3 regions of the Streptomyces sp. NBC_01314 genome follow, and region 2 is predicted to be linked to each of the others. Evidence: riboswitches for the same ligand, from Rfam matches in the RefSeq annotation. Region 2 holds a riboswitch; each other region holds the start of a gene.

Region 1 (10,309 bases), 2.6 Mb from region 2:
GCGTGAGCGGAACATGTCGGTCGGCCTGTACGCGCTCGATGCCGGCGAACTCGACCCGCAGAAGCCGCACAGCCAGGACGAGGTGTACCTCGTGGTGAGTGGCCGAGCCGCGCTCACCGTCGGCTTGGAGACCACCCAGGTCGCGCGGGGCAGTGTCGTGTACGTGCCCGCCGGGGTCGCCCACAAGTTCCACCACATCACCGAGGACCTGAGGGTCGTCGTGGTGTTCTCTCCGCCGGAAGGCTGAGGTCCGCATCGGTGTTCCCTAGGGGGACGATCAGGGATGGACAAGGGGTGCGAAACCCCCGGGTGGCCCCCTCGTGGCCCTAGCATCGACGACAGGACAGCAGAAGGCCCGGAATCAGTGCCCCGATGGAGGGGCGACGGGTGGAGACACAAGGAGCAAGGGCGATGCGAGAGATCTTCGCGGGGATGCCGTGGTGGGTGAAGTGGATCGCGGTGCCGGTCATCGCCCTGCTGGTGTTCGGAGGGCTGATAGTCAGCGTCGTCCAGGTCGTGGTGGGCCTGCTGTTCAAGCTGCTGGTCTTCGTGGCGCTGGTGGGCGGACTGGTCTACGTCGTAAGGAAGTTCACGGCGGGCTCCTCCTCACGCGGCGACTGGTGAGGCGTCAGCACCGTGTAACCGGTGAGGCGTGAGTGGGTGAGGCCCGGTCAGGGCGCGGCGGTAACAGGAACCTGAGGTTCCCTCGCCAGAGGGAAGTTTCCCGGCGGGGGCGTCTGCGGGCGGTGACGGGCGGCTAGAGTCCGGGAACTCGTCGCGGGCTCGACCCCGCGGGCGGCGCATCTCCCTCCCGTGTCCCCCGCACGGGCGGCCCTCCTCGCGCTTCGGGAGTGACCCTTGGCCACGGCTGACACCGCACCCGCAGAACCGCTCTTGCCATCCGCCCGGCCGCGCCCCCGGTCGACACAGAGCGCCGTTCCGCCCACACAGCCGGGCCCCCGATCGACACCGACAGCTCCCGTCGAGCAGCCACGTGTCCGCGCCGCGGAGCCACATGCCCCGCAGCCGCCGCGTACGGCGCCCTCGAAGAGCCCGGCTCCCCCCGCGCAGCCATGGACCTCGCCGGGCGAGGAGAACCCGCGATACCCCGAACCTTCCGCGACACAGACACAGACACAGACACAGACGCGGGCGCAGTCGCCGGCGCCGGCGTCGGCGGCTCGGCCACAGGGGCAGCCACGGTTGTCATCGCCTCGTAAACAGGCGCAGCCGCTGGCGCCACCGACCAGGACCCGGCCTCAGGCGGCGGGGCCCGTACGCCCCGTGTCGCCGCTCGGACACGGTCCGGGAAGGGGAGCGCGTATCCCGTCCCCGCCGTCGCCGACCGTGTCGGAGGCGAACTCCGGCACCCTGATCGGCTCCGTACAGCGGGCGATGCGGCTGCTGGAGGCCGTGGCCGAGCGAGAACACGGGGCGCCCGCCAAACAGTTGGCGCGGGACGCCGGGCTCGCGCTGCCCACGGCGTACCACCTGCTCCGCACACTGGTCCACGAGGGCTATCTGCGCCGGGAGAAGGGGCTGTTCTTCCTTGGTGAGGCGGCCGAGCGGCTGAGCAGCAGCGGAGCGCAGCAGAAACGTCGCAGCACGGTGGGCGAGGCCTTGGCCCACTGGCGGGACGCCCTGGGCGTGCCCGTGTACTTCGCGATCTACCGGGACGGCGAGATCGAGGTCAAGTGCGTCGCCGACAGCCCGAACACCCCGGCGGTCGAGGAGTGGGCCGACTTCCGCGAGACCGGGCACGCGCACGCCATCGGGCAGTGCCTGCTGTCCCAACTGGGCGACGAGGCCCGCCGCGACCACCTGGACCGCTATCCGGTGCGGTCGCTCACCCCGTACACGGTCCGTGACGACGAGACGCTGCTGCGGCGCCTGAACCGGATCGGGCGGATGGAACCGGTCGTCGAGCGGCAGGAGTACGCCCTGGGGACGGTTTGCGCCGCGATTCCCATCACGGCGGGGACGACCGCCGGGGCTCTCGCCATCTCGCTGCCCTCGCACCAGGCGGACCGGCTGCTGCCGGTGGCCCGTCAGATGCAGACCGAGATCGGAAAGCTGCTAGGAACACTCGCCATCTCTATCAGCATCTGAAAAATCACTCCTTGTGATCTCTCGTGTACTTTCAGCAAACTTCCAGAGGTGTCAGGCGGACGATTCCTGGCCAGTCGACGAACACGGCGGGGTAGGCGATGCGCGAGTCGGTACAGGCAGAGGTCATGATGAGCTTCCTCGTCTCGGAGGAGCTTTCCTTCCGCATCCCGGTGGAGCTGCGTTATGAGACCTGTGATCCCTATGCCGTGCGGCTGACCTTCCACCTACCGGGCGATGCTCCGGTGACCTGGGCCTTCGGGCGGGAGCTGCTCATCGACGGCGTGGGACGGCCGTGCGGGGACGGGGACGTCCACATCGCACCCGCCGATCCGGAGACGTTCGGCGAGGTCCTGATCCGGCTTCAGGTGGGCACCGACCAGGCGATGTTCCGGGTCGGCACGGCGCCGCTGGTGGCCTTCCTGGACCGTACGGACAAGCTCGTGCCGCTGGGGCAGGAGCGTTCCCTCGCCGACTTCGACACGCTGCTCGACGAGGCTCTGGACCGCATCCTGGCGGAGGAACAGAGCGCGGGGTGAACCGTTACGGCGCCAGGGTGCCGTAACGCTTCAGCGCTTGCGGCGGCGGCCCCTCCCCCCACGGGCCGGAGCGGGCACGGCCGCCGCCGGTTCCGGGGCCCCCGGGCGGTCGGCCGAGACGACCAGGGCGGCCAGCACGGTGGTCACCGGGACCGAGGCCACCAGGCCGATCGAGCCGACGAGCGTGCGCACGATCTCCTCGGCGACGAGCTCGCTGTTGGCGACCGTGCCGACGCTGCTCTGCGCGATCGAGAAGAGGAGTAGCAGGGGTAGCGCGGCACCGGCGTAGGCGAGGACGAGGGTGTTGACCACCGACGCGATGTGGTCCCTGCCGATCCGAATGCCCGCGCGGTACAGACCTCGCCAGCCCATCGCCGGATTGGCCTCGTGCAGTTCCCAGACCGCCGACGTCTGTGTGACCGTCACGTCGTCGAGCACACCGAGCGAACCGATGATGACGCCCGCGAGCAGCAGACCGCTCATATCGATCGTCGGGTACAGCCCGTGGATCAGACCGGTGTTGTCGTCCGTGTTGCCGGTCAGATAGGCCCAGCCGATGAATCCCGAGCCCAACAGGCCGATCAGCAGCAGTGAGATCAGGGTGCCGATCACCGCCACGGATGTTCGGGCCGAGAGCCCGTGACACATGTAGAGGGCGATCAGCATGATGGCGCTCGCTCCGATCACCGCGACCACCAGCGGATTCGAGCCCTGCAGGATGGCTGGCAGGATGAAGAGGGTCAGCACCATGAAGCTGATGGCCAGCGCCACCAGGGCCATGACACCGCGCATCCGGCCCACCACCACGACGGCGAGCGCGAAGATCCCGGCGAGCAGCGCCATCGGGAACTTCCGGTTCACATCGGTGACCGAGTACTGCAGGTCCTTGGGCGCGGCGGGTTCGTACGCGACCACGACCTCCTGGCCCTGCTCCAACTGCCGTGACTGGTCCGGCTGCACGATCTCAGTGAACGTACGGCCCTTGTCGTCGCCGGTCTCCACCCGGATCGTGGCCTTTTTGCAGGTGCCGTTGGCCTGCTGTTGGGCGGACGAGCCCTCGGCGGTGGACGTGTCGCCGGTCGGGGTGCCGCCCGAGGCGTTCACCGACGAGCAGTCGACCTCGTCGACCTTGGTGACGGTGGCCTGCTGTGTCTGCCGGTCGAAGCCCACGCCGGTGCGCTCGTGCGCCGGGGCGCCGCCGGGCCAGAGCACGACGAGGCCCACGACGACCGCGGTCGCGAAGGGGATCAGCACCGCTGCGATGACCTTGCGCAGGTGCTGCGAAACGGGCGCGGCGGGGCCGTGGCTGTGGCTGTGGGAATGCCCGTGGCCGCCACCGGAGGACGGGCCTTCGCCGCCTCCGGAGCCGTGGCCGCCGGAACCGTAGCCGGGGCCACCGTCGGACCCATGCCCGTGGCCGTTTCCGGGACCATGGCCATGGGGCGGCTCGGGGGGTGGAGGCGGGGGCTGCTGCGTCGTGGTCACCGACCGATCATCGCAAGAACGAGCGATGCCCACTGTTCACCGCGCCACATCTGCCGCTAGCGTGGAGGCACCTTTGCACACGCGGGAGCTCGGAGCACCGGGCTGAGAGGGCGTTGACCTCCGCAGACGCGATGTTTCACGTGGAACATCGTCGGGCGGAAATCGCTGCGTCGACCGCTGAACCTGTTACCGGGTAATGCCGGCGTAGGGAGTAGGTCTCATGACCATCGAGGACACACGCACGCCTGCCTCCAGCCAGGCGGACGGGACATCTGTCCCGTCCGAGGGCGAAAGGAACCAGGGCGAACAGCCCCTGGAGGCCGGGAAGTCCATCGGCTGGCACAAGTCGTACATCGAGGGCTCGCGCCCCGATCTGCGGGTGCCGGTCCGCCAGGTGCACCTCACCAACGGGCAGTCCGTCACCCTGTACGACACTTCCGGCCCGTACACCGATCCGACAGCGGAGACCGATGTCAGGCGGGGACTGCTCCCCCTTCGCGAGAACTGGATCGTCGCCCGGGGAGACACCGAGGAGTACGCGGGTCGTCCAGTCCGCCCCGAGGACGACGGGATCAAGCACACCTCGCCGCGTGGCGGACTGCGCAACCTCGACGCGGTGTTCCCGGGCCGGCCACGCCTGCCGCGTCGCAGTCGTGACGGCCGGGCGGTGACCCAGCTCGCGTACGCACGACGTGGGGAGATCACCCCCGAGATGGAGTACGTGGCCGTACGGGAGAACGTTTCGCCGGAGGTCGTCCGCGAGGAGATCGCCGCAGGCAGGGCCGTACTGCCGGCGAACGTCAACCATCCGGAGACCGAGCCGATGATCATCGGCAAGCGGTTCCTGGTGAAGGTCAACGCCAACATCGGCAACTCCGCGGTCACCTCCTCCATCGAGGAGGAGGTCGAGAAGATGACCTGGGCGACCCGCTGGGGCGCCGACACGGTCATGGACCTTTCCACCGGCCGGAACATCCACACCACCCGCGAGTGGGTGCTGCGCAACTCCCCCGTCCCCATCGGCACGGTGCCGCTCTACCAGGCGCTGGAGAAGGTCGACGGCAAGGCCGAGGAGCTGACCTGGGAGATCTACAAGGACACGGTCATCGAACAGGCTGAACAGGGTGTGGACTACATGACGGTCCACGCGGGCGTGCGCCTCGCGTATGTGCCGCTCACCGCGAACCGCAAGACCGGCATCGTCTCGCGCGGCGGCTCGATCATGGCGGCCTGGTGCCTGGCGCATCACAAGGAGTCGTTCCTCTACGAGAACTTCGAGGAACTGTGCGAGGTCCTCGCCGCCTACGACGTCACGTACTCCCTCGGCGACGGACTTCGGCCGGGCTCCATCGCGGACGCCAACGACAAGGCGCAGTTCGCGGAGCTGCGCACGCTCGGGGAACTCAACACGATCGCCAAGAGTTTTCACGTACAGACCATGATCGAGGGCCCGGGACATGTCCCGATGCACAAGATCAAGGAGAACATCGACCTGCAGCAGGAGATCTGCGATGAGGCTCCGTTCTATACGCTCGGCCCGCTGACCACCGACGTCGCACCGGCGTACGACCACATCACCTCGGGCATAGGCGCCGCGATGATCGCGTGGTGGGGCACTGCGATGCTCTGCTACGTCACGCCCAAGGAGCACTTGGGACTGCCCAATCGCGACGACGTGAAGACCGGCGTCATCACCTACAAGATCGCGGCCCACGCGGCGGACCTCGCCAAGGGGCATCCGGGCGCACAGGAGTGGGACGACGCGTTGTCGGACGCCCGCTTCGAGTTCCGCTGGGAGGACCAGTTCAATCTGGCCCTCGACCCCGAAACGGCCCGTGAGTTCCACGACGAGACGCTCCCGGCGGAGCCTGCCAAGACGGCCCACTTCTGTTCCATGTGCGGCCCGAAGTTCTGCTCGATGAAGATCAGCCAGAGCATCGCAGAGCGGTTCGGCGGTGCGGCGGCCGAGGGGGCTTCGCAGAAGGAGATCGCTGAGGGGATGCTCCAGAAGTCGAAGGAATTCGCGGAGAGCGGGAACCGGGTGTATCTGCCGCTGGCGGAATGAGAATCGGGGTGCGATGCCTTGGTGCTTCGGGGCATCGCACCCTTGAAGACCTCAGCAGGTCTGCCCTCCCGCTCTCTCGGCGGGCAGACTGCCCCCATGACAGCGAGAGCACTGAGCAAGGGCGCCAACCTTCCCGTCGAATTTCCCACGGTGCGCGTTGAACTGACGTGGTCCGGAGGAGTCGGCACACCCGATGTCGACGCCTCGGCGTTGCTGCTCACCGGTGTCGGACGTGTTCGCGACGACGGTGACTTCGTCTTCTACAACCAGCCGCAGCATGCTTCGAATGCTGTGGTCCACCTGGGAAAGCGGAGTGCCGGTGGTGTTCTGACCGACACGGTCGAGGTGGATCTGCACTCGCTCGAGCCCACTGTCGAGCGGGTCGTGCTGTGTGCGTCGGCCGATGGCGGAACGTTCGGGCAGGTGCCTGGGCTGACCCTGAGGCTGCTGGACGCCGCGACACAGACCGAGATCGCGCGGTTTCACATGGAGGCTGGGACGGAGACCGCGTTCATCGGCGGCGAGCTGTATCTACGGGCGGGGCAGTGGAAGTTCCGCGCAGTCGGTCAGGGTTATGCCTCCGGGCTCGCTGGACTGGCCTCCGATTTCGGCATCACCGTTGACGATGCGCCCTCGGACCCGTCAGCGTTCCCCTCGACCTGTGTCCCCGCACCGCCTGTCCCAGCCGCACTGCCTGTCCCAGCCGCACCGCCCGCCCCAGCCGCGGCACCGGTCGGCCCGCGGCTCAGCAAGGACGAGGAACAGCTGCCCGTCGACATGCGCAAGCGTCTGTCGCTGCGCAAGGAGCAGGTGGCGGTCAGCCTCAGAAAGCATGGAGCGGCCGGCATCACCGCGCGGGTCGTTCTGGTTCTGGACGCCTCCGGATCCATGTCCCTCCTCTACTCCAAGGGCGTCGTCGCCGATGTCGTGGAGCGCATGGCGGCGGTCGCCGCGCAGCTGGACGATGACGGTCATATGCAAGCCTGGACGTTCGCTTCGAATGCGGCACGATTGCCCGACCTGCGACTCGGGGACCTTCCCGAATGGCTGCGACTGCACGTCCGGGTGGGACAGATCAGCCTCTTCCGCCGCAGCAAGAAGCCAGGCAAAGGACTGCAAGCCGGCCAGGTCGATATGCGGATGGTTGGCATCCAGAACGAAGAACAGAAGGCGATCGCCCAAGTCCGCACATACGTCCGGGAAAATCCCGCCGCTGACCCCACTTTCGTGCTGTTCTTTTCCGACGGCGGTATCCATCGCAACGACCTGATCGAGCAAGAGCTGCGGGATGCTGTCGAGGAGCCGATCTTCTGGCAGTTCGTGGGACTGGGGCGATCCGACTACGGAGTGCTGGAACGCTTCGACACCCTGCCTGGCCGTCGCGTCGACAATGTCGGATTTTTCGCTGTGGACGACATCGGCGCAATCCCCGACCAGGAGCTGTACGACCGGCTCCTGTCCGAATTCCCGAGCTGGGTGGCTGCCGCCGGCCAGGCGGGCATCCTTTGATCAGATGCTTCCGGGCCATCTCGGGCAGGTGGTCTGCCGATGGCGGACCGAGACGCGTTGGTGGCGAGGGTGGTGGACGTGGTGCGGTCGCGGCTGCCGCTGTCCGCGCGACGAGCGGCGCTCTTCCGGCCAGTTGCCGGGAGAGCCCGCTGCCGCGGGTGGGCGGTGCCGTGGGGCCGGTCCCGGGGCGTCCCGGGTGGCCGTCTCAGCCCTGTGGGTTCCGGGCGGCGGCCGGAACCCTGGCGTCACTCGGGCTGGTGTTCCGGCCCGCCGAAGTCCGGGCTGGAGAAGTCCGGACTGCTGTAGCTGGGGCGGGAGCGTGAGCTGCCGCTGTCCGGGTTGCTGCTGAAGCTCGGGCGGTTGTAGCCGAGGTGCGGCATGCGGCTGGGCGGGGCCGGCCGGTCCGGCTCGCTCAGCAACGCCGGGCCCGGGTTGGCGAGGGCCTCGCGGAGGAACGGCAGGATGCCGCGCTCCAGGAGGGTTTCGCGCCAGGCTTCCCTGGCCCGGGTCACCTCCTCGTTCAGCTCGTTGCGGACCCCGTCGTCCAGGAGGGCGGTGGCGTTGTTGCGCAGGGCGGTCAGGAGGAGGCCGACCGCGGCCACCAGGATCGCCGCCGCGGTGACCGCGCCGAAGACCCAACCAGTGGTGAGAAGGGTCTCGGCGATCGCCCGCTCGGGGTCGAGCACCTTCATGACGTAGCCCACGAGCAGGAAGAGCACGGCGGCGGTTCCGGCGAGGACGGGGGCGAGCACCGCGGCGATGGCACCGGCACCCGCGCCGGCCGCCTCGGTGAACTCGCCCACGGAGGCCGCGAGTCCGACGGCGGTGCCGTCCGGTTCGCTGGAGCCGGACGCCGTCCCCTCGTGGGCGGGTGCGGTGGCCGGCGACGGGCTGCGGAATTCGTCGCGGACCTTTACGTAGTACTGGTATTCGGTCGCTGCGGCGGCCGTGATGATCGCTGTGGCGTTGAGGGCCATGGTGCGCAGCTGTTCGGGGTTGAGCCGCTGGAGGCCGGCGGCGAATTCCGGGCGGTGTGGTGCGGAGCGCAGCACCTCGCCGAGGATCCGCTCGTACTCCTGGCGGTCCTCACTGAGCAGGTGCTGCGGAACGCTGTTCATGTGCATCCCCCGATGCTCCGTAGGGCTTGTGACTCGGCATGCTGACGAGCCGTCGGGCAGAAACGGAGGGGAGCCTGCTACGGATAAAGCCGATGGTAGAGCGGTGACGGCAGGCCGTGACAGGGGGTTTGAATAAATTGGCCCCTGGCCAGCGAAGTCTTCCGACGGTGACGCCTGCCCGTTGAGGGCTCAGTTACGCAGGGGAAGTTCCTGGACCAGCAGCTTTCCGGCCATGGTCACGCCGCCGTCCATGGCGACGGCCAAACCTTCCGCATAGGTGTACGGGCCGTTGACCGAGGGGCCCGTGCCGTCCTCGCCTTCCTCCGAGCCGACCTCGCCCAGGAGGTACGGAATGGGGCTGTGGCCATGGACGATGCGGGTGCCGCCATAGGTCTCCAGCAGCGAGCGCACGGCATCGGCGCCGCCCTCGTCGCGGAAGGAGAAGCGCCGGGTGAACTTGCGGAAGAGGTCCCAGACCTCGTCCGCGTCGTTGCGTGTGATCGTTTCGCGGACGGTGTCGTTGACCGCCTCGATGGAGTCGCCGTAGTCGCGGTAGGCGGTGGTGTCGGAGTGCACCAGGAGGTGGCCGTCGACCTCCTCCATGGCATCCAGGCGGGCCATCCACTGGAGGTGGTGGTCCTGGAGGCGGTCCATGTCGGTCTTCTGGCCGCCGTTGAGGAGCCAGGCGGCCTGGAAGGTGGCGGTGCCCGCGCCGGAGTTGACGGGGGTGTCGCCGAACCGCTTGGCGCCGAGCAGCAGCAGCTCGTGGTTGCCCATGAGGGCCTTGCAGTAGCCGCCGGCGGCGGCCGCCTCGGCGGACAGCCGCATCACGAGGTCGATGACACCGATGCCGTCCGGACCCCGGTCGGTGAAGTCACCGAGGAACCAGAGCCGGGCGGTGCCCGCCGACCAGTTGCCCGCGTCGTCGACGAGGCCCTTCTCACGGAGTGCGGTGAGGAGCTCGTCGAGGTAACCGTGGACGTCCCCGACGACGAAGAGCGGCCCCGGTCGGGCGGAGGACTGCTCGGCCGCCGCGGCCTCCGGGTCGATCACGACCTGAAGTGTGTCGCCCCGGTTGATCACCGGCAGGTCCCGCTGGGTCGGGGTGTACCCCTCCGGGTAGCCCTCGGGTTCCTCGGCGGGCCTGGAGGCCTCACCGGGGTCCGTGGTGTGTCCGTACGGACCGGCCTCGTGGACGTACGCGGGCACGCGGAAATCGCGCACCGTCGGCGTCCGCACCTCGGGTCCCTGACCGGCCCCCTGAGTCATCGACCCCTCCACCACCATCGCCCGCGTCTGCACCGCATCGGACTGCCTGGTCGCAGCGGCCCGCGGTGTGTGCGCCCATCATAGGAATGCGGATCGCGCCATGTGATGACCCAGGGGTGGTGAAATGGCGCAGGGCCCCAGTTCACCGCGGTTTTCTCCCGAATTGGGCGGGGCTCTCCCCACCCAATTCCCGTTCGGATCCTCAGTTCGGACGTCAA
Region 2 (10,309 bases):
CAGACGATCCGCGCCCCACTCCACTTTTGCGGTTCCGGCCTGCCGGGTAAGGTTAGGTTAGCCTCACCGATCATCGGGGTGGCGCCAGCAATCGACCCCGGCGGGAGGTGGACCGCGTGTACGTCTGCAGTTGCTTCGGCGTCACCGAGCAGCAGGTCAAGAAGCACGCGGCGGACGGCGCCTGCACGCCTCGCCAGATCGCGTCGGCCTGCAAGGCGGGCACGGACTGCGGTTCATGCGTACGCCGGATCCAGGCGATCCTGGGCAGGGGCGCGTGCCCGTCCCGTGACCTGGCCGACCGGACGCAGCGGGTGCTCTCCGACTTCGACGAACTCGAGGAAGCCGCGTAGCCCTGAAGGTGGCCCTGCGTGGGCTCAGCTCTCCGGCTGCTCGATCAGCTGCGCGATGTACAGCGCGTCGCCGAGCTTCTCCAGCAGTTCCAGCTGGGTGTCGAGGTAGTCGATGTGGTGCTCCTCGTCCGCGAGGATCGACTCGAAGATGTTCGCCGAGGTGATGTCACCCTTGTTGCGCATCACCTCGATGCCGCGCTTGAGGCGGTCGATCGCCTCGACCTCGACCTGCCGGTCGGCCTCGAACATCTCCTTGACCGTCTGGCCCACCCGGACGTGGAACAGTCGCTGGTAGTTCGGCAGCCCGTCCAGGAACAGGATCCGGTCGGTGAGCACCTCCGCGTGCTTCATCTCGTCGAACGACTCGTGACGCGTGTACTTCGCGAGCTTCGTCCAGCCGAAGTTCTCCTGCATCTTCGCGTGCAGGAAGTACTGGTTGATCGCGGTGAGCTCCGCGGTCAGCTGCTCGTTGAGGAATTCGAGGACCTCGGGGTCGCCCTGCATCGCGGAAGCTCCTTACCAAGCGGGAATGGGGAGGTTGCGCCGCGATGATTGCACCGCTGCCGAAGATCGTCCAGTAAGTGCAAGCTTAGTAAGTAAGTGCAGCCTTAGTTCTAAATGTCCGGGTCGGGTGGACCCTGGTCATGTGCACCACTCGAGGTCTGTCAGGATGGAGTCATGGGTCAGCCGGTGGAACGCGCATCAGGAGATCGCGCATCTGAGAACGCGCCACCGTCGCAGCTTCCGCCGGGACAGCGCCTCCAGCGCGGCTGGCCGGTCACGCACTACGGGCCCGTCCCCAAGTTCCGCCCCGAGCGCTGGGACTTCCGGGTCTTCGGCGCCACCGCCGACGGCGAGAAGCACTGCTGGACCCACGAGGAGTTCACCGCCCTGCCGTACGCCTCGGTCGTGGCCGATCTGCACTGCGTGACGAAGTTCAGCATGGTCGGCGCCGAGTGGGGCGGCATTCCGGCCCGTACGATCCTGCGCACCGCGCCGCCCGGCCCCGAGGTCACCCATGTGATGGTGTGGGCCGAGTACGGCTTCAGCTCCAACCTCCGCCTCGCCGACTTCGCCGACGACCGCACGATCTTCGCCACCCACAAGGACGGCGAACTCCTCACCGCCGAACACGGCTTCCCGCTCCGCCTCGTCGTCCCCCACCTGTACGCCTGGAAGGGCCCCAAATGGGTCCGCGGCATCGAGTACATGACCGCCGACCGCCGCGGTTTCTGGGAGGAACGCGGGTACCACAACGTCGGCGACCCCTGGCAGGAACAGCGCTACTCGTACCAGGAGGAGCCGGGGGACGGCCCCGAACTCTGAGGGTCCTGGCGGTTCTGACGCGGTCCTGACGGTCCGAGACCGGGCGTCAGCCGTCCCTGAGCTTCTTCAGGCGCTCCACGTCCGCCGCGTGGCCCTCCTTGCCGCCCGGTGTCTCGATGATCAGGGGGACGCCCTCGGTGGCGGGGTGGGTCATCAGGGCACGGAACGGGTCCTCGCCGATGTGGCCGGAGCCGATGTTCTCGTGGCGGTCCTTGTGGGCGCCGACCACGTCCTTGGAGTCGTTGGCGTGGATCAGCTTCAGCCGGCCCTCGCCGACGGTGTCCACCAGCAGGTCGAGGGTCTGGTGCATACCGCTCGGCCCGGTCAGATCGTGTCCCGCCGCGAAGATGTGGCAGGTGTCCAGGCAGACGCCCAGCTTGGGATGGGAGTCCAGCGCCTCGAAGTACGGCCCGAAGTCCCAGGTGCGCGAACAGAGCGAAGCCCCCTGGCCCGCCGTCGACTCCAGGAGCAGGAACGGGTCGTCGTCGTGGGTCAACTCGTCCAGCAGCGGCAGCAGATACTCACGCACCTGCTTCAGCGCCACCGACCGGTCCCGCCCGCCGGTCGCGCTCCCCGTGTGCACGACCACGCCCAGCGCGCCGATCGCCCGCCCCCGGCGCAGCGAGTGCCGCATCGACTCCACGGACCTCTCCGCCGTCGCCTCGGTGTGCGACCCGAAGTTGATCAGATAGGGCGCGTGCACGTATGCGGGGATCGACTCCTCGGCACAGGCCGCCCGGAACTCCTCGTCCTGCCGGGGGTTCCCGACCGGAGTCGCCCAGCCGCGCGGATTGGCGACGAAGACCTGGACCGTCTCGGCCCTGAGCTCACGGGCGTACGTCAGCCCTACGGAGTTCAGACCACCGGCGACGGGGATATGCCCGCCGACGGGGTTCCGGGACGGGCCGGGGAGGCTGGAGGGCGGGCCGGAGAGGCCGGAGGACTGCTGAGTGCTCACGGCACCAGGGTGTCATGCGACCCGCGGCGCCCGACCGGCAGCTTCGACGGCTGCCGCCCGGACGCCCCTGCTCCGGGTAACTTCCGTCCGGACGGGTCTGCTTCCCGCAACTTTCGTCCGGACACTTCTGCTGCCTGTGACTCCCGCACGGCCGACCACCTCTGTCGGCCCCGGCGGCCGGCCGATCCCAACCGGCCGGCCCCGGTCCGGCCGGCCCCGGTCCGGCCGGCCCCGGTCCGGCCGGCCCCGGTCCGGCCGGCCCCGGTCCGGCCGGCCCCGGTCCGGCCGGCCCCGGTCCGGCCGGCCCCGGTCCGGCCGGCCCCGGTCCGGCCCGGCGGATGATCCCGAACGGCCGGTCCGGCCCGGCGTCGGTCAGCCGATCTCAATCGTGATCTTCGATCCCTTGGCCGCCGTGTCGCCGCCGTCCACCGACTGGCCCTTCACCTCGTCGGCGAAGAATCCGAGGATGCCCCGGTCCTCCTCGACCTCGAAGCCGGCGTCCCGCAGCTTCCGGGTCGCCTCGTCGACGCTGTCGCCCACGACGTCCGGGACCTCGACCATCACGGGGCCCTTGGAGATCGTCAGGGTGACGGTGTCGCCCTCGCCGACCTGCTTGCCCGCGCCCGGCGACTGCTCGGCCACGAGCCCCTTGTCGAACTCGGAGTTGACCTGCTTCGAGGCGGTCTTCACCTTGAGGCCGGCCTCCTTCAGCTGGGCGGTGGCGTCGTCGACCGAGGAACCGGACAGCTCGGGCACCTCCACCGGGGCGCCCCGGCTGACCACGATCCTGACGGCGGAGCCCGAGGAGATCTCGGTGCCGGAGCCCGGTTCGGTGCCGATCACCTGTCCCCGGATGACCTCGTCGCTGAACTCCCTTGTCACCAGCCCCGGTTCGAGCCCGTCGTCCTTCAGCTGGCCCTTCGCCGCGTCCAGCCGGTTCCCCTTCAGGTCGGGCACCTTCACGGTCTCCGGGCCCTTGGAGATCGTTATCGTCACGATGTCGTTGTCCCGGATCCGCTCCCCGGGCGCCGGGTCGGTGCTGATCACCCTGCCGCGCTTCACGGTGTCGCTGAACGCCTGCTCGACGTCGACGTCCAGCCCGGCGCCCTGCAGCCGCTTCGTGGCGTCCGCCCGGCTCTGCTGCAGCACGGCCGGGACCTGTGTGAACTGGCCCGAGTTGATGTACCAGACGCCCCCACCCACACCGAGGACGAGCAGTACCGCGACGACGACCGCCAGCAGCCCGCGGCGGGGCGCCGGGGCGTTGCGCGGGCGCCGGGGTGGCGGCGGAGGCGACTCGAACCGGCTCGTACGGTTGTGGAGGTCGGGTTCCGGCGCCACCGACCGCGACACGGACAGCGAGCGCGGGATCACGCTCGTCCGGTCGTCCGCGTTGTCATGGCCCGCGGCTGTCGCCTGTGGCGGCACCGCGTCCAGCTGCTCGTCGCTCAGCCCCGCCCGCGCGTCCAGCGTCTGCGCGAGCAGCGCGACGGCGTCGTACGGCCGCAGCTCCGGATTGCGCGCGGTCGCCGAGGCGACCAGCGCGTCCAGCTCGTACGGCAGCCCCGGCACGACGGCCGACGGCGGCGGCACGTCGTCGTGCAGCGCGTGGTACAGCACCTGCGCGGGGGACTCCCCGCCGTGCGGCTTGCCGCCGGTGAGCATCTCGTAGAGCGTCACGCCGCACGCGTACACGTCGACACGGGTGTCGGTGGTGCCGTGCTCCAGCTGCTCGGGGGCGAGGTAGGAGACGGTGCCGAGGACGGTGCCGGTGGTGCTGGTGACGGTGTCCACGGCCCGTACGAGCCCGAAGTCGGCGACCTTGACCCGGCCGTCGTCCCCTATCAGCACGTTCTCCGGCTTCATGTCCCGGTGCACGAACCCGGCGCGGTGCGCGGCGCCGAGCGCGGCGAGCACCGGCTCCAGGATGTCCAGCGCCGCGCGGGGCTGCAGCGCCCCGCGGTCGCGCAGCACGTCACGGAGGGTGCAGCCGGCGACGTACTCCATCGCGAGATAGACGTACGGGCCGTCGGTGCCCTGGTCGTAGACCCCCACCACGTTCGGGTGGGACAGCCGTGCCACTGACTTGGCCTCACGGATGAACCGCTCGACGAACGTCCGGTCCGCGGCCAGCGTCGGATGCATCACCTTGAGCGCGAGCACACGGTCGAGGCGGGTGTCCACGGTCCGGTAGACCGTGGCCATGCCGCCGACCGCGATCCGCGCCTCGACTCGATACCGGCCGTCGAGCACATGGCCGACAAGCGGGTCCTGAAGGGTCGTGTCCACGCAGGTGAGTGTACGAGCCGCCGCCGACAGGCCCATAAGTCGCGTGGTACCGGAGACGTACTGCAGCAGAGCTGTGACCCGGAGCGCAGGGCTGTGACAGGCGGGCGCGCGGCGAAACTCGTTCGGCTGTTCGAGTGGGGGGCGGGTGGCGTGAGATCCGACTCAGAACGCGGGGCGCTCCGGATCCAGCCGCGCCAGCCCCTCGCCCGGCGACGACGCCTCCGCGAAGTGCCGACGGGGGATGCGGCCCGCCCGGTACGCCAGCCGCCCCGCCTCGACCGCGTGCCGCATGCCCTCGGCCATGAGGACCGGCTCCTGGGCCCGGGTCACGGCGGAGGCGAGCATGACCCCGGCGCACCCCAGCTCCATCGCGAGAGCGACGTCCGACGCCGTACCGGCACCCGCGTCGAGAATCACCGGCACGCGCGCGTGCTCCACGATCAGCTGGAAGTTGTGCGGGTTGCGGATGCCGAGCCCGGACCCGATGGGCGATCCGAGCGGCATGATCGCGGCACAGCCCACGTCCTCCAGTTTGCGCGCGAGCACGGGATCGTCGTTCGTGTACGGCAGCACGGTGAAACCGTCGTCGACGAGCGTCTCGGCCGCGTCGAGCAGTTCGATCGGATCGGGAAGCAGCGTGCGCTCGTCGGCGATGACCTCCAGCTTGACCAGGGACGTACCGAGCGCCTCGCGCGCGAGGCGGGCCGTCAGCACGGCCTCGCCCGCCGTGAAGCAGCCGGCCGTGTTGGGCAGCACCCGGATGCCGAGCCTGTCGAGCACGGACAGGACCGAGCCGTGCACGGACGCGTTCACGCGGCGCATCGCGACCGTCGTCAGCTCCGTGCCGGAGGCCACCAGCGCGCGCTCCAGGACGTCGAGGCTCGGCGCCCCGCCGGTGCCCATGATCAGACGGGACGAGTACGTCGTACCGCCGAGGACGAAGGGGTCGTCTGCCATGGGATCAGCCTCCTTGGACGGCTGTGAGGACCTCGACGCGGTCCCCCTCGGCGAGGGCGGTGGTCGTCCACCGCGCGCGCGGGACGACGGTTTCGTTGAGCGCGGCGGCGACACCGGCGGGCGACGGGGCGAGCGTCCGCACGAGCGCGTCGAGGGCCGTGCCCGGAGCGATCTGCCGACGCTCCCCGTTGACGAGGACGGTCAGTGTCCCGGTGGCGCTCATACGGGCTGCTCCAGGAGTTCACGGGCCGCGCCGGCGCGGAACCGCAAGGGTGTGAAGGCGCGGGCCTCCTCCGGCAGTTCACCGGTGGTCAGCACATGGGCCAGCACATCGCCGGTGACCGGGGTGAGGAGCACCCCGTTGCGGTGGTGGCCGGTCGCGAGGACCAGGCCGTCGAGCCCGGAGGGGCCGAGGAGCGGCGCGTTGTCGGGGGAGGCCGGGCGCAGGCCCGCGCGGGTCTCGGTGAGCGGGAGTTCGGTGATCCCGGGGACGAGTTCATGGGCGTCCCGCAGCAGTTCGTACACCCCGCCCGCGGTCACCGTGGTGTCCCAGCCCTGCTCCTCGCTGGTCGCGCCGACGACCAGTTCGCCGTTCGCGCGCGGCACCAGGTAGACATGGCTGCCGCGCACCACGGCCCGCACGGTACGGCTCAGGAAGGGCGCGTACTGCTTCGGCACGGTCAGCCGCAGCACCTGCCCCTTCACCGGTCGCACCGGGGGCAGCACGTCGTCCGGGACCCCGGCGAGCCGCCCGCTGAGGCTGCCCGCGGCGAGGACGACCTGCCCGGCGGACAGCCGGTCACCGTCACCGGCCCGGACCCCTGCGGCCCGCTCCCGGACCACCGACAGCTCCTCGGCCCAGCTCCGGTGGAATATGACGCCGGCGCGCTCGCAGGCCGCGACGAGGGCCCTGGAGAGCCGCCTCGGGTCGATCTGGTGGTCCCCGTCGACCCGCAGTCCGCCGCGCACGCCCGGCGCGAGCATCGGCTCCAGACGGCGGCAGTCGCGGCCGCTCAGCCACTCCGAGTCCAGGCCCGACCGGCGCTGCAGGGCGTGCAGTTCGCGCAAGTGGGCGCGGTCGTCGGCGTCGAGCGCGACGGCCAGGGTGCCCGAGCGGCGGTAGCCGAGGTCGAGGCCGGTCGCCTCCGTCAGCTCGGCCGCGAAGTCCGGGTAGCGGCGCGCGGACTCCAGGTTGAGCCCCAGCAGCGTCTGCTCGCCGTAGTGCAGTTCGGTGACCGCGGCGAGCATCCCGGCCGCCACCTGCGCGGCCCCGCCGCCGGGCGCGGGATCGACCACGGCCGTGGCGAAACCGCGCCGCGCGGCCCGCCACGCCGTGACGAGCCCGATGATTCCGCCCCCCACGACGAGGACGTCTGACGTGTGCGTACGCGACATGGGCGTCCAGCCCCTCCCTTCGCCGGCATGACCCGGATCAGGTTCGTACGGTCGGAGGCCGCCAGCCTCCCTCTCAGCCCGGTGCGTCCGGGCTCCCGCGAGTGCTCTACGTTGGCCCACCTTAGCCCTCGCCGTTCGTCCCAGTAAGGGAGCCTCCGCTCATGGTCCGCTCGCTCGACGGTCTCGTCCTCGCCCCGGTCGCGGACCAGGCCCCAGGTCAGGTGGGCACCCGCACCCGGTTCGCGTACCACGAGGGGGACGGCGAGATCTGGGCCGAGTACGCGGGCGGTGACGTCGTGCGCGGTCACCTCGTGGGCACGCGCGTGGGGGACCGGCTGGACTTCCGGTACGTACAGCTGAAGACCGACGGGACCACCGCGTCCGGGCACTGCCGGTCCCTGGTGGTCGAGCTGGCCGACGGGCGGGTCCGGCTGGAGGAGACCTGGGAGTGGGAGTCGCGGCCGGGCAGCGGTACGAGCGTGGTGGAGCAGATCGACGAGACCGCGGGCCGGCCGACGGAGAGCGACCGTCGACCCACCCGCTGAACGGCGGGTCCACCCGGCTCCCTGACTGACCGAATGTCAGTTGTCTATGGTGACCGGGTGAGCGAGCAGACGCAGCACAGGGGCGGAACGCCGGCGCGGCGCGTGGTCGTCGTGGGCGCGGGCATGGCCGGCGTGCAGACCGCGGTCGCCCTGCGTGAGAAGGGCTTCACCGGCGATGTGACGCTGATCGGCGCCGAGCCGCACCAGCCGTACGACCGGCCGCCGCTCTCCAAGGCCGTGCTGCTCGGCAAGGCCGAGGGCTCCGCCTTCGACGTCGACTTCGAGGCGCTCGGCATCGAACTCCGGCTGGGCCGCGAGGTGTCGGGCCTGCGCTTCGCCGACCACGAACTCGACACGGCCGCCGGGCCCGTCCCGTACGACCTCCTCGTCCTCGCGACCGGCGCGGAACCGATCCGGCTGCCGGGCGCCGAGGGCGTGCCCGGGGTGCATCTGCTGCGGACCCTGGACGACGCCGAGCGGCTGCGGCCCGTGCTGGCCCGGCAGCACGACATCGTGGTCGTGGGCGCGGGCTGGATCGGCGCCGAGTTCGCCACGGCCGCGCGCGAGGCGGGCTGCGCGGTGACGGTCGTCGAGGCGGCCGACCGCCCGCTCGCGGGCGCGCTCCCGGCGGAGGTGGCCGCGCCGATGACCGCCTGGTACGCCGACAGCGGGACCACCCTGCGCACCCACGCGCGCGTGGAGCGCGTCGAGCCCGGGACGGTGGTCCTGGACGACGGCACCCGGGTGCCGGCCGACGCGGTCGTCGTGGGGATCGGCGCGCGCCCCGCGACGGCCTGGCTGAAGGACTCGGGCATCGAACTCGGCGCACACGGCGAGGTGGTGGCCGACGACCACCTGCGCGCCTCCGCACCGGACGTCTACGCCGTCGGCGACTGCGCCTCCTTCCCCTCGGGCAGGTACGGCCGGCGCCTCCTCGTCCACCACTGGGACAACGCCCTCCAGGGCCCGCGCACGGTCGCCGCGAACATCGTCGGCGAGACCCCCGAGGCCTACGATCCCGTCCCCTACTTCTGGTCCGAGCAGTTCGGCCGCTTCGTCCAGTACGCCGGCCACCACGCCTCCGCCGACACCATGGTCCGGCGCGGCGACCCCACCGGCGCCGCCTGGTCGGTCTGCTGGCTCCGCGAGCACCGACTGGTCGCCCTCCTGGCGGTGGGCCGCCCCCGCGACCTGGCCCAGGGCCGCCGTCTGATCGAGGCGGGCACGCCGATGAACCCGGAGCTGCTGGAGGACCCGGCCAGGCCCCTGAAGGCGGCGACGGCGTAGCGGGCGGGCGCGTTTCCCCGCCGTCCGGCGCTCCGCGTACCCCCTGTCGGCTTTCGTCGGGGCGGCCCGGCTACCCACTGTCAGTCCCAGATGGCAGTCTTGGAGACGTGACCGAGATTGACGCAAAGATCGATGCTCTCGTCCCCGCGTGGCTGAACCTCCCCGACATCGCAGAAATGCTGGACGTCGAGGTGACCCGCGTGCGGCAGCTGGTGAAGGAAGGCCAGCTCATCGCCGTACGCCGTGGTGAGAACCGCGCGCTGCACGTCCCCGCCGCCTTCATCGACGAGGACAAGGTGGTCAAGGGCCTGACCGGCACCCTGACCCTGCTGAGGGACGACGGCTTCACCGACGAAGAGATGCTGGAGTGGCTCTTCACTCCGGACCCGAGCCTGCCCGGCACCCCGGCCCAGGCCCTGAGCGAGAATCGCGGCACGGAGGTGAAGCGCCGTGCCCAGGCGCTCGCCGTCTGACCGAAACACCTGAAGCACCGAAAAATAGTGACGCAGCCACCTGTGCGGCGTACGGGAGCCGTGCCCCTCGCGGGCCTCGGCTCCCGTACGCCGCACTGACAACGCACCGCCAACGGGGGACCGACGCATGCCCGACGCCGTCGCACAGCTCGCCGACGCCCGGCTCTACCTCTGCACGGACGCCCGTAAGCGCCAGGGTGACCTGCCGGAGTTCCTGGACGCGGTCCTGGGCGCCGGCGTGGACATCGTGCAGCTCCGCGACAAGGGCATGGAGGCGGCCGAGGAGCTGGAGCACCTCCAGGTCTTCGCGGACGCCTGCCGCCGGCACGGCAGGCTGCTCGCCGTCAACGACCGCGCGGACGTCGCCCACGCCATCGGCGCGGATGTGCTGCACCTCGGACAGGGCGACCTCCCCGTCCCCGCCGCCCGCGCCGTCCTCGGAGCCGACGTCCTCATGGGCCGCTCCACCCACGCCGAGGCAGAGGCCGCCGCCGCGGCCGTCCAGGAGGGCGTGGACTACTTCTGCACGGGCCCCTGCTGGCCCACCCCCACCAAGCCCGGCCGCCACGCCCCCGGCCTGGACCTCGTGCGGTACACCGCCGCCCTCGGCACCGACCGCCCCTGGTTCGCCATCGGCGGCATCGACCTCGGCAACCTCGACGAGGTCGTCGAGGCGGGCGCCCGCCGGGCCGTCGTCGTGCGGGCGATCACGGAGGCGGACGACCCCGG
Region 3 (10,309 bases), 4.8 Mb from region 2:
GCTCACCGGAACGTCGCCCGCTCCAGCCAGAAGTCCAGCAGCTCGCGATCGCCCAGCACCTCCAACCGCCCACCGTTCGGGGGGAGTCGGCGGTGGAAAGCGAGCAGCACCTCGGTGAGGGGGCCGCGCAGCGCCACGGTCGCCTTCTCGTGGCCGCGCCGCCGGCGCACGACGTCCTCGGTCAGCTCGACGAGCCACTCGGCGTTCAGTTCGGTATCGGTATCCGTCGCGTGGAGATGGATACCGCGCCCCGGGCCGCGCAGTTCGGCCGCCTCGTCGTGCGGCATGGTCCGCTGGAAGAACTCGACGATCTCCAGCCACTCGTCGATCGCGTCGGCGGCGATCTCCGGCGCCACCTCGACCGGCCGCCCGACGGTGAGAGCCGCATCGGCGCCATGGACGACCTGCTCATGCGCCATCCGGCGAGCCCAGAACCCCGCGCTGCGCTCCCAGCCCCACGACCACACCGGCGCCTCGGGCCCCGCCTCACGCAGCGTGTCCACGATCATCTCGCCGGTCTCCGCGAGCCAGGCGTCCGGCGCGGCCGGGTCCCCCTGTTTCTCCGGGCCCTCGTACAGCGGGACGTCCGGCTCGGGCACCTCATTCTCCGACCGGGTCCGTACGTTCAGTTCGACCCAGCGCAGGGCGCCGCCGGTGTGGCGTACGAGCTGCTCCAGTGACCAGTCGGGACAGGTCGGCACGGTCACCGACAGATCGGCGCCGGAGGTCACGATGCCCCGCAACCGCCGCACCCGCAGCTCGATCTCGGCGCAGTAGCGGTCGTGCCGGGCCCGGGGTTCTTGCGAACGCATCGCCATGCCGCACCTTATGCGGCCGGACCGGCTCCCAGCACGACGATTTCGGCCGCGTCGAAGCTCACGCCGACCCGCTCTCCCGGCTCCGGAGCGTCCCGCAGCGCGCACGCCGCCTCCAGGCGCGGCGCGTCCCCGGGCTGGAGGTGCACGGCGACATGGGTGCCCCGGAAGGTGCGCGCGGCCACGGTGCAGCGCAGCGACCCGTCGGCCGGGTCGACCAGCCGCACACCGGCGGGCCGGACGAGCAGCGCGCACGCCCCCTGCGGCGAGCCCTCCGGCACCGGCACCTTGCCCCACGCCGTGTCCGCGACCGCCCCGGTCACCGTCGCCTCGACCACGTTGTCGAAGCCGAGGAACCGGGCCACGAACTCGTCCACCGGCCGCTGCCACACCTCAAGAGGCGTGCCGGACTGGGCGATCCGCCCGTCCCGCATCACCACGACCCGGTCGGCCAGCGCGAAGGCCTCACCCTGGTCGTGCGTGACAGCCAGCACGGTCGTCCCCAACTCTCCGAACAGCTCCCGGAGTTCGACGACCAGTCGCTCCCGCAACGACCGGTCCAGCTGGCCGAGGGGCTCGTCGAGCATCAGCAGCCGGGGGCGGGGGGCGAGGGCCCGGGCCAGCGCGACCCGCTGCTGCTCACCGCCGGACAGCTCCCCGACCCGCCGCCGAGCCGCTCCGGGGAGCCCGACCAGCTCCAGCAACTCCCTTACGCGTACGGCTCGTTCATCCTTCGCCGCGCCATGCATGCGGGGACCGAAGGCGACGTTGCCGGCCACGTCCCGCTGCGGGAAGAGCTGGTGGTCCTGGAACATCAGGCCCACACCGCGCTTATGGGCGGGCACACCCCGCTGGTCCCGCCCATCCAACAACACCCGTCCGCCGTCGAGCGGTTGGAGCCCCGCGACGACCCGCAGCAGCGTCGACTTGCCGCTGCCGCTCGGCCCCAGCACACACACGATCTCGTGCTCCGCGACCTCCAGATCGACCGCGTCGAGCACGGGCCGTCCGTCGAACCGCACGGTCGCGTTCTCAAGCCCGAGCAACATCAGAACTCCCCCGTACGATCGGTACGGAGGCGCTCCAGCACCAGCAGGGCCACCGCGCACACCACCATCAGAATCGTCGAAAGGGCCATGGCCTGGCCGTAGTTGAGGTCACCGGGACGACCGAGGAGCTGTGCCACGGCGACCGGGAGCGTCGGGTTGTCGGCCCGAGCGATGAACACGGTCGCCCCGAACTCACCGAGCGACACGGCGAAGGCGAACCCGGCCGCGATCAGCAGCGCCCGTCGCACCATCGGCAGATCGACCTCCCGCCACACCCGCCACGGCGACGCCCCGAGCACGGCCGCCGCCTCCCGCAGCCGCTCGTCCACCGCGCGCAGCACGGGCAGCATGATCCGTACGACGAAGGGGACGCCGACCAGGGCCTGGGCGAGCGGCACCAGGATCCAGGAGGACCGCAGGTCGAGAGGCGGCTCGTCCAGCGCGATCAGGAACCCGAAGCCGACGGTCACCGCGGACACCCCGAGCGGCAGCATGAGCAACGCGTCGAAACCACGGACGAGACGGCCGGCACGCCGGGTGAGCGCGGCGGCGGCGAGCCCGCCGATCAACAGGGCGATGACGGTCGCGGCGAGCGCGTACGTGAGCGAGTTCCCGACCGCCTCGATCGGTGCCACCAGGAAGATCCCACTGTCGTCGCCGGTCAGCGCCTCGTAGTAGCCGAACGCGGACCCCGGCGCGTCGAGCGACCGCTCCACCAGCACGCCCAGCGGCAGCAGGATCAGCACGACGACGGTGGCGAGGACCCCGCCCAGCAGTGCCCACTGCCCCGCCCCACGCGGTCGTCGGGAGGTGAGCGACGCGTCCACCAGCCGCAGGGCGGTCTCCCGTCGCCGTACGGTCCACGCGTGCACGGCGAGGATGACCCCGACCGCGACGAACTGCACGAGCGTCAGCACGGCGGCCGTCGCGAGGTCGAAGATCTCCGAGGTCTGCCGGTAGATCTCCACTTCGAGCGTCGAGAAGGTCGGCCCGCCGAGGATCTGCACCACCCCGAAGGAGGTGAAGGTGAAGAGGAAGACCATCAACGCGGCGGCGGCCACGGCGGGTGCGAGCGCCGGAAGCGTGACTTTCCGCCAGGCCGAGAGCGGCGACGCCCCCAGCATCCGCGCGGCCTCCTCCTGCCCCGGGTCGAGCTGCGCCCACAGCCCGCCGACGGTCCGTACGACGACCGCGTAGTTGAAGAACACATGCGCGAGCAGGATCGCCCAGACCGTGGTGTCCAGGCGTACGCCCCACAGTTCGTCGAAGAGTCCGCCGCGCCCGACCAGCGCCAGGAACGCCGTACCGACGACCACGGTCGGCAGCACGAACGGCACGGTCGCCACCGCCCGCAGGATGTCCTTGCCCCTGAAATCGAAGCGCGCGAACACATACGCGCCAGGGAGCGCGATCAGCAGCGTGAGCGCGGTCGAGACGAGTGCCTGCCAGGTGGTGAACCACAGCACATGCCGGATGCCGGGGTCCCCCACCACATCCGCGATCCGCCCGAGGTGCCAGGTCCCGTCGCCCTTCAGCCCCCGCACGACGATCGCGGCGACGGGGTAGGCGAAGAACACCCCGAAGAACGCGACGGGCAGCACCATGAGCCAGAGCCGCGCCGCGCTCCCCCGCCGACGCGGCCCGCGAGGTCGACGCGGTACGGCCACGACCTCCTTGGCCGCCTCAGCTTCCTCGGCCGCCTCGGCTTCCTCGGTCACTTCAGTACGAGCGAGGCCCACGACTTGACCCACTGGTCACGGTTCTCGGCGATCTTCTCGGGCGCCATGGTCGCCGGGTCCTTCGCCGCGGGCCCGTACTCGGTGAACTCGGCGGGCACGGACGCCCCCTCGACCACGGGGTACACGAACATGTTGAGCGGCATGTCCTCCTGGAACCTCTTCGAGATCAGGAAGTCGATCAGCGCCTTGCCGCCCTCGGCGTTCTTCGCGTTGCTCAGCAGCCCCGCGAACTCGATCTGCCGGAAGCAGGTGCCGGTCGCGACCCCGGTGGGCGCGGTCTTCGGCTTCGGGTCCGCGTAGACGACCTCGGCGGGCGGCGAGGAGGCGTACGACACGACGAGCGGCCGGTCACCCCCGGCCTTCTTGCCGTCCGTCGACCCGGAGAACTCCTGGTAGTACGCCTGCTCCCAGCCGTTGACGACCTTCACACCGTTGGCCTTGAGCTTGTCCCAGTAGCCCTCCCACCCGTCGTCCCCGTACCGCGCGGCCGTACCGAGGACGAATCCGAGCCCCGGTGAGGAGGTGGACGCGTTCTCCGTGACGAGCAGGTCCTTGTACTCGGGCTTGACGAGATCGTCGAACGACTGCGGCGGCTCGATCTTGTTCTTGCTGAAGTACGCCTTGTCGTAGTTGACGCAGATGTCACCGGAGTCGATGGGAGTGACCCGGTGCTCGTCCTTGTCCAACTGGTACTCGGCGCCGACCTTGTCGAGCCCCTTCGCCTCGTACGGCTGGAAGAGGCCGTTGTCGAGCGCGCGGGACAGCAGCGTGTTGTCGACACCGAAGAAGACGTCGCCCTGGGGGTTGCCCTTGGTCAGGATCGCCTGGTTGACGGCCTGCCCCGCGTCCCCGCTCTTGAGGACCTTGACCTTGTACCCCGACTCCTTCTCGAACGCCTTCAGCACGTCCTTGGAGTAGGCGAAGGAGCCGTGGCTGACGAGGGTGACGGTCTTGGAAGCGCCCGACCCTGTGTCGTCGGACGAGGAACCGCACGCGGACAGCGTGACGAGCCCGAGGCCGACAGCCGCGGCGACGAACGATCTGATCTGCACTGGATTCCTCCTGGGGGTGACCAGGAAGAGACGCGGCCCTGCCCGGGATCGTCGGAGATTTCCGAAGGCTCCCGGGCAGGGCGCAACAGCTTGAGTGATGACCGAACTTCCTACCCAGAATGACCTGGGCGAGGTTCAGAGGGTCTGCGGCCGCTTGCCGCACTCTCAGCGCTGTGGCGCTCCCCTGTCGGAATATGAAGATGTGTACGAAGGTCAGAGTACCCCGTGGCCTGATTCCGACTCCTACCGGTGGCCAGGGGGCCCTGTCTCCGGTCCTACCTCTCGGTGGCCGCCAGCTGCCCGCACGCCCCGTCGATCTCCTGGCCCCGGGTGTCCCGGACGGTCACCGGCACCCCATGGGCGGCGATGGCGTCGACGAACGCCTTCTCGTCCTCGGGCCGGGAAGCGGTCCACTTGGACCCCGGAGTCGGGTTCAGCGGAATCAGGTTCACATGCACCGGCTTGCCCTTGAGCAGCCGGCCCAGCCGGTCACCGCGCCACGCCTGGTCGTTGATGTCCCGGATCAGCGCGTACTCGATGGACAGCCGACGCCCGGACCTGGCCGCGTACTCCCACCCGGCGTCCATGACCTCGCGCACCTTCCACCGCGTGTTCACGGGGACGAGCGTGTCGCGCAGTTCGTCGTCCGGGGCGTGCAGCGAGATGGCGAGCCGACACTTGAACCCTTCGTCCGAGAACCGGTGGATCGCGGGCACCAGCCCGACCGTGGACACGGTGATCCCGCGCTGCGAGAGCCCGAGCCCGTCCGGCTCCGGATCGGTCAGCCGGCGAATGGCGCCGACGACCCGGTTGTAGTTGGCGAGCGGCTCGCCCATCCCCATGAAGACGATGTTGGAGAGCCGCGCCGGCCCACCGGGAATCTCGCCGTCCCTGAGCGCCCGCATCCCGTCGACGATCTGGTGGACGATCTCGGCGGTGGAAAGATTCCGGTCGAGCCCGGCCTGCCCGGTGGCACAGAAGGGACAGTTCATCCCGCATCCGGCCTGCGAACTGATGCACATGGTGACCCGGTCCGGGTACCGCATCAGCACCGACTCGACGAGCGTCCCGTCGAACAGTCGCCACAGCGTCTTACGCGTCGTCTCCTGGTCGGCCGACAGATGCCGCACGACCGTCATCAGCTCCGGAAGCAGCGCATCCTGAAGCTTCGCGCGCGCACCCGCGGGGATGTCGGTCCACTGTTCCGGGTCGTGCGCGTACCGCGCGAAGTAGTGCTGCGACAGCTGCTTGGCGCGAAACGGCTTCTCCCCGATCGCGGCAACAGCCTCCTTACGCTCCACAGGCGTGAGATCGGCAAGATGCCGCGGCGGCTTCTTGGCTCCGCGGGGGGCGACGAATGTGAGTTCTCCGGGCTTAGGCATAGCCGTACCAGTGTCGCAGATCAACGGGAGTGGCCCAGCGCGCCGAGCACCGGTCCGCCTTGCCATCCGTACCACCCGAGGCAGACGTGCCTGCGGCCCGTGGTGGGCCGCAGGCACGACGTTCAGGTCAGGAGCGCACCGTGTACTTCTCCGAGCACTTCGAGAAGTCGCCCTTCACCACGCACACCCACATCGTGTACCCCGTGTCCTCGGGCAGGTTGCCCGTGACCGTCACGGAGTAGGGGGAGCCGTGGCCACGGGTGGTCGCAACCCTGCCGGTGCTGAGATGGACCTCGATCCCGTAGCCGTCCGCGAGGACGTCATAGGCGCTCAGGGCGTCACCCGGTTCACTGCCGCTGGGGTCCTTCTGCCACATGGCGTTCCCCGCCGCCTCGCCCCAGGAGTTGTTCCTGACGCTGATGAAGGCGTCGCCCGAGGTGTTCGTCACGTAACCGAAGCTGAAACTGTCGGCCGCCGCCGCCGTACCCGCCCCGCCGATCACTGTCGTGGTCGCGACGGCCAGAGTTGCCGCGAGCGCGCCGAGCCGCGCCTTCATTGGTGTGCTCACGATCAGGCCTTGACGCCGATCTTCGAGGAGCACTTGGAGAAGGAGCCCTTCACCACGCACACCCACATCGACCACGTGGTGCCCTCGGTGAGGTTGCCCGAGGTCTCGTCGGAGTAGTTGGCGCTGTGCCCGCGCGTCGTCGCGATACGGCCGTCGCTGAGGTGGGCCTCGATCCCGTAGCCGTCCGGCAGGATGTCATCGGCGACCAGTGTGTCACCGGTGGAGCCGCCGCTCGGATCGGCCCGCCAGATGGCGTGACCCGCGGTCTCGCTCCAGGTGTTGTTGTTGACGGCGATGACGTAGTCCTTGGAACCGGTGATGTCGGTGTAGGTGAAGCTGAAGCTGTCCTCAGCGGCCGCCGGACCGGCTCCGGCCACCATCGTGGTGGCCACGACGGCCAGCGCCCCCGCGAACGCTCCCGCTCTGGCCTTCACACGTGTCCTCATCTGTGCTCCTCCCGTTGTTTTCTGCACTTGATCTTGCGGACCAGCACATATTGCAACACTCAGGCCAAGACTTTGAGATCATTTCCGGACGCAGTGAATCCGGACACGAATGAGGCCCGCTGTCCTCTCGGACAGCGGGCCTCATCGGCGAAACGGCACGTCAGCGACGTGCATGATCTCGATCAGTCGGGTCAGCCGGAGCCCACGAACAGCACCAGCAGCAGCCACACCACCGGAGCGGTCGGCAGCAGGGAGTCCAGGCGGTCCATGATGCCGCCGTGGCCCGGCAGCAGCGTGCCCATGTCCTTGATGCCGAGGTCCCGCTTGATCATGGACTCGCCGAGGTCGCCCAGCGTGGCGCTGGCCGCGACGGCGAGGCCGAGGAGCAGGCCCTGCCACCAGACGCCGTCGTGGATGACGAACTCCATGAGCAGGGCGCCCGCGACCATCGCGAAGGCAATCGCGCCGAGCAGCCCCTCACGGGTCTTGCCGGGGCTGATGCGCGGCGCGAGCTTGTGCGTGCCGAAGCGCCAGCCGACGGCGTACGCGCCCGTGTCACTGACGACCGTCAGCAGCAGGAACACCAGGACCCGCTGCGGCCCGTCGTCGGCGGTGAGCATGAGCGCGACGAACGTGGCCAGGAACGGAACGTAGAAGGCCGCGAAGACCCCCGCCGTGACGTCCTTGAGATAGTTCTCCGGCGGTTCCGTCATCCGCCAGACGAGGACGGCGAGCGCGGTGAGCGCCATGGCCACCCAGGCGCCCTCGGGCCCGCGTACGTACCCGGCGACGACCATCGCGGCCCCGCCGACCGCGAGCGGCACGAGGGGCGCCTTGATGCCCTTGCGTTCCTGCAGGCGCGAGGTGAGCTCCCACAGTCCCACCACCACGGCGACCGCTATCACGCCGACGAAGGCCGCCTTGACGATGAACAGCGAGGCGACGATGACCACTCCGAGGCCGACGCCAACGCCTATGGCGGCGCCCAGGTCACGGCCCGCGCTCTTCTTCTGCGGGGCGGGCTGCGGCGCGTCGGGCATGGGCTCCGGCTTCTGCGGCGCCTCCCCGTGGGGGTGCGCCGACGGCGTCTCGTCGCGGAACAGGGGGCCGGCCTGCCGAGCGGCCCCCCGGTCGTCGTCCTGGTTCCCGCCATGCGCGGGTACGTCGGGCACGATGGGCATGGGGCGAGTCTGCTGGGCCTCAGGCGCATCGTACGTGGGACCCGCCGGGGCGTGCCCCTGGACAGGTCCCCGGTCGGTCGGCGCCCAGTACCCGGCTTGTTGCGGCGCTCCCCAGGAAGAGTCGTTCATCAGACCTCGAGGAGTTCCGCTTCCTTGTGCTTGAGCAGCTCGTCCACCTGGGCGACGTACTTCGCCGTGGTGTCGTCGAGCTCCTTCTCCGCACGACGGCCCTCGTCCTCGCCGACCTCGCCGTCCTTGACGAGCTTGTCGATCGCGTCCTTGGCCTTGCGGCGGACCGCGCGGATGGACACCTTGGAGTCCTCCGCCTTGCTCCTGGCGACCTTGATGTAGTCGCGGCGGCGCTCCTCGGTCAGCTCGGGAAACACCACTCGGATGATGTTGCCGTCGTTGCTCGGGTTGACGCCGAGGTCGGAGTCGCGGATCGCCTGCTCGATGTTGCGCAGGGCGGTCTTGTCGAACGGGGTCACCACGGCCATGCGCGGCTCGGGCACCGAGAACGAGGCGAGCTGGTTGATCGGTGTCAGCGCACCGTAGTAGTCGGCCACGATCTTGTTGAACATCGCCGGGTGCGCACGACCGGTGCGGATCGCGGCGAAGTCGTCCTTGGCGACGACGACGGCCTTCTCCATCTTCTCCTCGGCCTCGAGGAGGGTCTCTTCGATCACCACTTGCTCCTGCGTGTCTTGAGTGGGCCCGGCAGCTGTACTTGGTCAGGTCGGCGGCCGGCTGCGTCGCGTCTTGTTCCTGCACGGTTCCCGACCGGCAGGACATTGTCCATCCCCCGGTCAGGCTCCGTCCCCAGGGCAGGGGAAGGACCCGGTCAGGCCCGGCTTCCCTGATCACCCACGAGAGTGCCGATCTTCTCACCCTTGACGGCCCGCGCGATATTGCCCGCCTTGAGAAGCTCGAACACGAGGATCGGGAGCTTGTTGTCGCGGCAGAGCGTGATCGCGGTGGCGTCGGCGACCTTCAGCTCACGGGTGATGACCTCGCCGTAGCCGAGGGAGTCGAACTTGACCGCGTCCGGGTTGGTCTTGGGGTCGGAGTCGTAGACCCCGTCCACGCCGTTCTTGCCCATCAGCAGCGCCTCGGCGTCGATCTCCAGAGCGCGCTGGGCGGCGGTGGTGTCGGTGGAGAAGTACGGCATGCCCATACCGGCGCCGAAGATGACCACACGCCCCTTCTCCAGGTGACGCACGGCGCGCAGCGGGATGTACGGCTCGGCGACCTGGCCCATGGTGATGGCGGTCTGGACGCGGCTGTCGATGCCCTCCTTCTCCAGGAAGTCCTGGAGGGCGAGGCAGTTCATGACCGTGCCGAGCATGCCCATGTAGTCGGAGCGCGCCCGGTCCATGCCGCGCTGCTGGAGTTCCGCGCCGCGGAAGAAGTTGCCGCCGCCGATGACGACCGCGATCTCCGCTCCGTCGCGTACGACGGCCGCGATCTCCCGGGCGATGGCGTGCACCACGTCCGGGTCGACGCCGAGGCCACCGCCCCCGGAGAACGCCTCTCCGGACAGCTTCAGCATGAACCGGCCGCGTTCCGCTTTGCTTTCGTCGCTCTTCTCGGGCTTGGTGGTCATGGAGATTCGCCTCTTTACCTGTCGCACATACGAAGAAGGCCACTGCCGGTGGGGTGGTGTTCGCATCCCATGCGCGGCAATGGCCTCCTCGTCAGATCCGCTGTCGTCCGTCACGCGTCACGCGCGCACGTGGCGTGCGTACGCGAACGACTGCACTCGACCCTATCGGGGCCGGGCGCCCGTCGCGTAACGGACTCAGATGCCGACCTTGATGCGCGTGAAGCGCTTCAGGGTGACACCGGCCTCGTCCAGGACCTTCTGGACGGACTTCTTGTTGTCCAGCGCGTACGGCTGGCCGAGCAGCGTGGCGTCCTTGAAGAAGCCGTTGAGGCGACCCTCGACGATCTTCGGCAGGGCGGCCTCGGGCTTGCCCTCGGCGCGGGTGGTCTCCTCGGCGACGCGACGCTCGGACTCGACGACGTCGGCCGGCACGTCCTCCTTGGCGAGGTACTTCGGCGCGAAGGCGGCGATGTG

What was found. Region 2 has a riboswitch for thiamine pyrophosphate ahead of thiO (glycine oxidase ThiO). Riboswitches for the same ligand answer to the same signal wherever they lie in the genome.
Region 1: linked by a shared signal. The riboswitch ahead of thiC (phosphomethylpyrimidine synthase ThiC) and the one ahead of thiO (glycine oxidase ThiO) in region 2 are both predicted to bind thiamine pyrophosphate.
Region 3: linked by a shared signal. The riboswitch ahead of OG622_RS15240 (thiamine ABC transporter substrate binding subunit) and the one ahead of thiO (glycine oxidase ThiO) in region 2 are both predicted to bind thiamine pyrophosphate.

The regions. Positions count from the first base shown of each region.
Region 1 covers NZ_CP108394.1:5,726,930-5,737,238, forward strand. Annotated here, with positions in the region: gene OG622_RS25115 (cupin domain-containing protein) at 1-247, shown strand, start outside; gene OG622_RS25120 (DUF5326 family protein) at 412-624, shown strand; gene OG622_RS25125 (IclR family transcriptional regulator) at 1,348-2,109, shown strand; gene OG622_RS25130 (SsgA family sporulation/cell division regulator) at 2,208-2,645, shown strand; gene OG622_RS25135 (YibE/F family protein) at 2,676-4,130, opposite strand; TPP riboswitch at 4,202-4,358, shown strand; gene thiC (phosphomethylpyrimidine synthase ThiC) at 4,351-6,195, shown strand; gene OG622_RS25145 (VWA domain-containing protein) at 6,292-7,704, shown strand; gene OG622_RS25150 (hypothetical protein) at 7,950-8,828, opposite strand; gene OG622_RS25155 (metallophosphoesterase) at 9,012-10,106, opposite strand; gene OG622_RS25160 (LacI family DNA-binding transcriptional regulator) at 10,306-10,309, opposite strand, start outside.
Region 2 covers NZ_CP108394.1:8,323,481-8,333,789, forward strand. Annotated here, with positions in the region: gene OG622_RS36545 (bacterioferritin-associated ferredoxin) at 108-350, shown strand; gene bfr (bacterioferritin) at 375-854, opposite strand; gene OG622_RS36555 (sulfite oxidase-like oxidoreductase) at 1,029-1,676, shown strand; gene OG622_RS36560 (deoxyribonuclease IV) at 1,723-2,634, opposite strand; gene pknB (Stk1 family PASTA domain-containing Ser/Thr kinase) at 3,007-4,923, opposite strand; gene OG622_RS36570 (thiazole synthase) at 5,086-5,880, opposite strand; gene thiS (sulfur carrier protein ThiS) at 5,885-6,085, opposite strand; gene thiO (glycine oxidase ThiO) at 6,100-7,275, opposite strand; TPP riboswitch at 7,273-7,384, opposite strand; gene OG622_RS36585 (hypothetical protein) at 7,437-7,820, shown strand; gene OG622_RS36590 (NAD(P)/FAD-dependent oxidoreductase) at 7,878-9,107, shown strand; gene OG622_RS36595 (Rv2175c family DNA-binding protein) at 9,215-9,580, shown strand; gene thiE (thiamine phosphate synthase) at 9,708-10,309, shown strand, end outside.
Region 3 covers NZ_CP108394.1:3,496,026-3,506,334, forward strand. Annotated here, with positions in the region: gene OG622_RS15225 (maleylpyruvate isomerase family mycothiol-dependent enzyme) at 3-812, opposite strand; gene OG622_RS15230 (ABC transporter ATP-binding protein) at 827-1,864, opposite strand; gene OG622_RS15235 (ABC transporter permease) at 1,864-3,468, opposite strand; gene OG622_RS15240 (thiamine ABC transporter substrate binding subunit) at 3,579-4,655, opposite strand; TPP riboswitch at 4,745-4,851, opposite strand; gene rlmN (23S rRNA (adenine(2503)-C(2))-methyltransferase RlmN) at 4,931-6,037, opposite strand; gene OG622_RS15250 (hypothetical protein) at 6,165-6,605, opposite strand; gene OG622_RS15255 (hypothetical protein) at 6,608-7,051, opposite strand; gene OG622_RS15260 (phosphatidate cytidylyltransferase) at 7,243-8,361, opposite strand; gene frr (ribosome recycling factor) at 8,361-8,918, opposite strand; gene pyrH (UMP kinase) at 9,074-9,835, opposite strand; gene tsf (translation elongation factor Ts) at 10,031-10,309, opposite strand, start outside.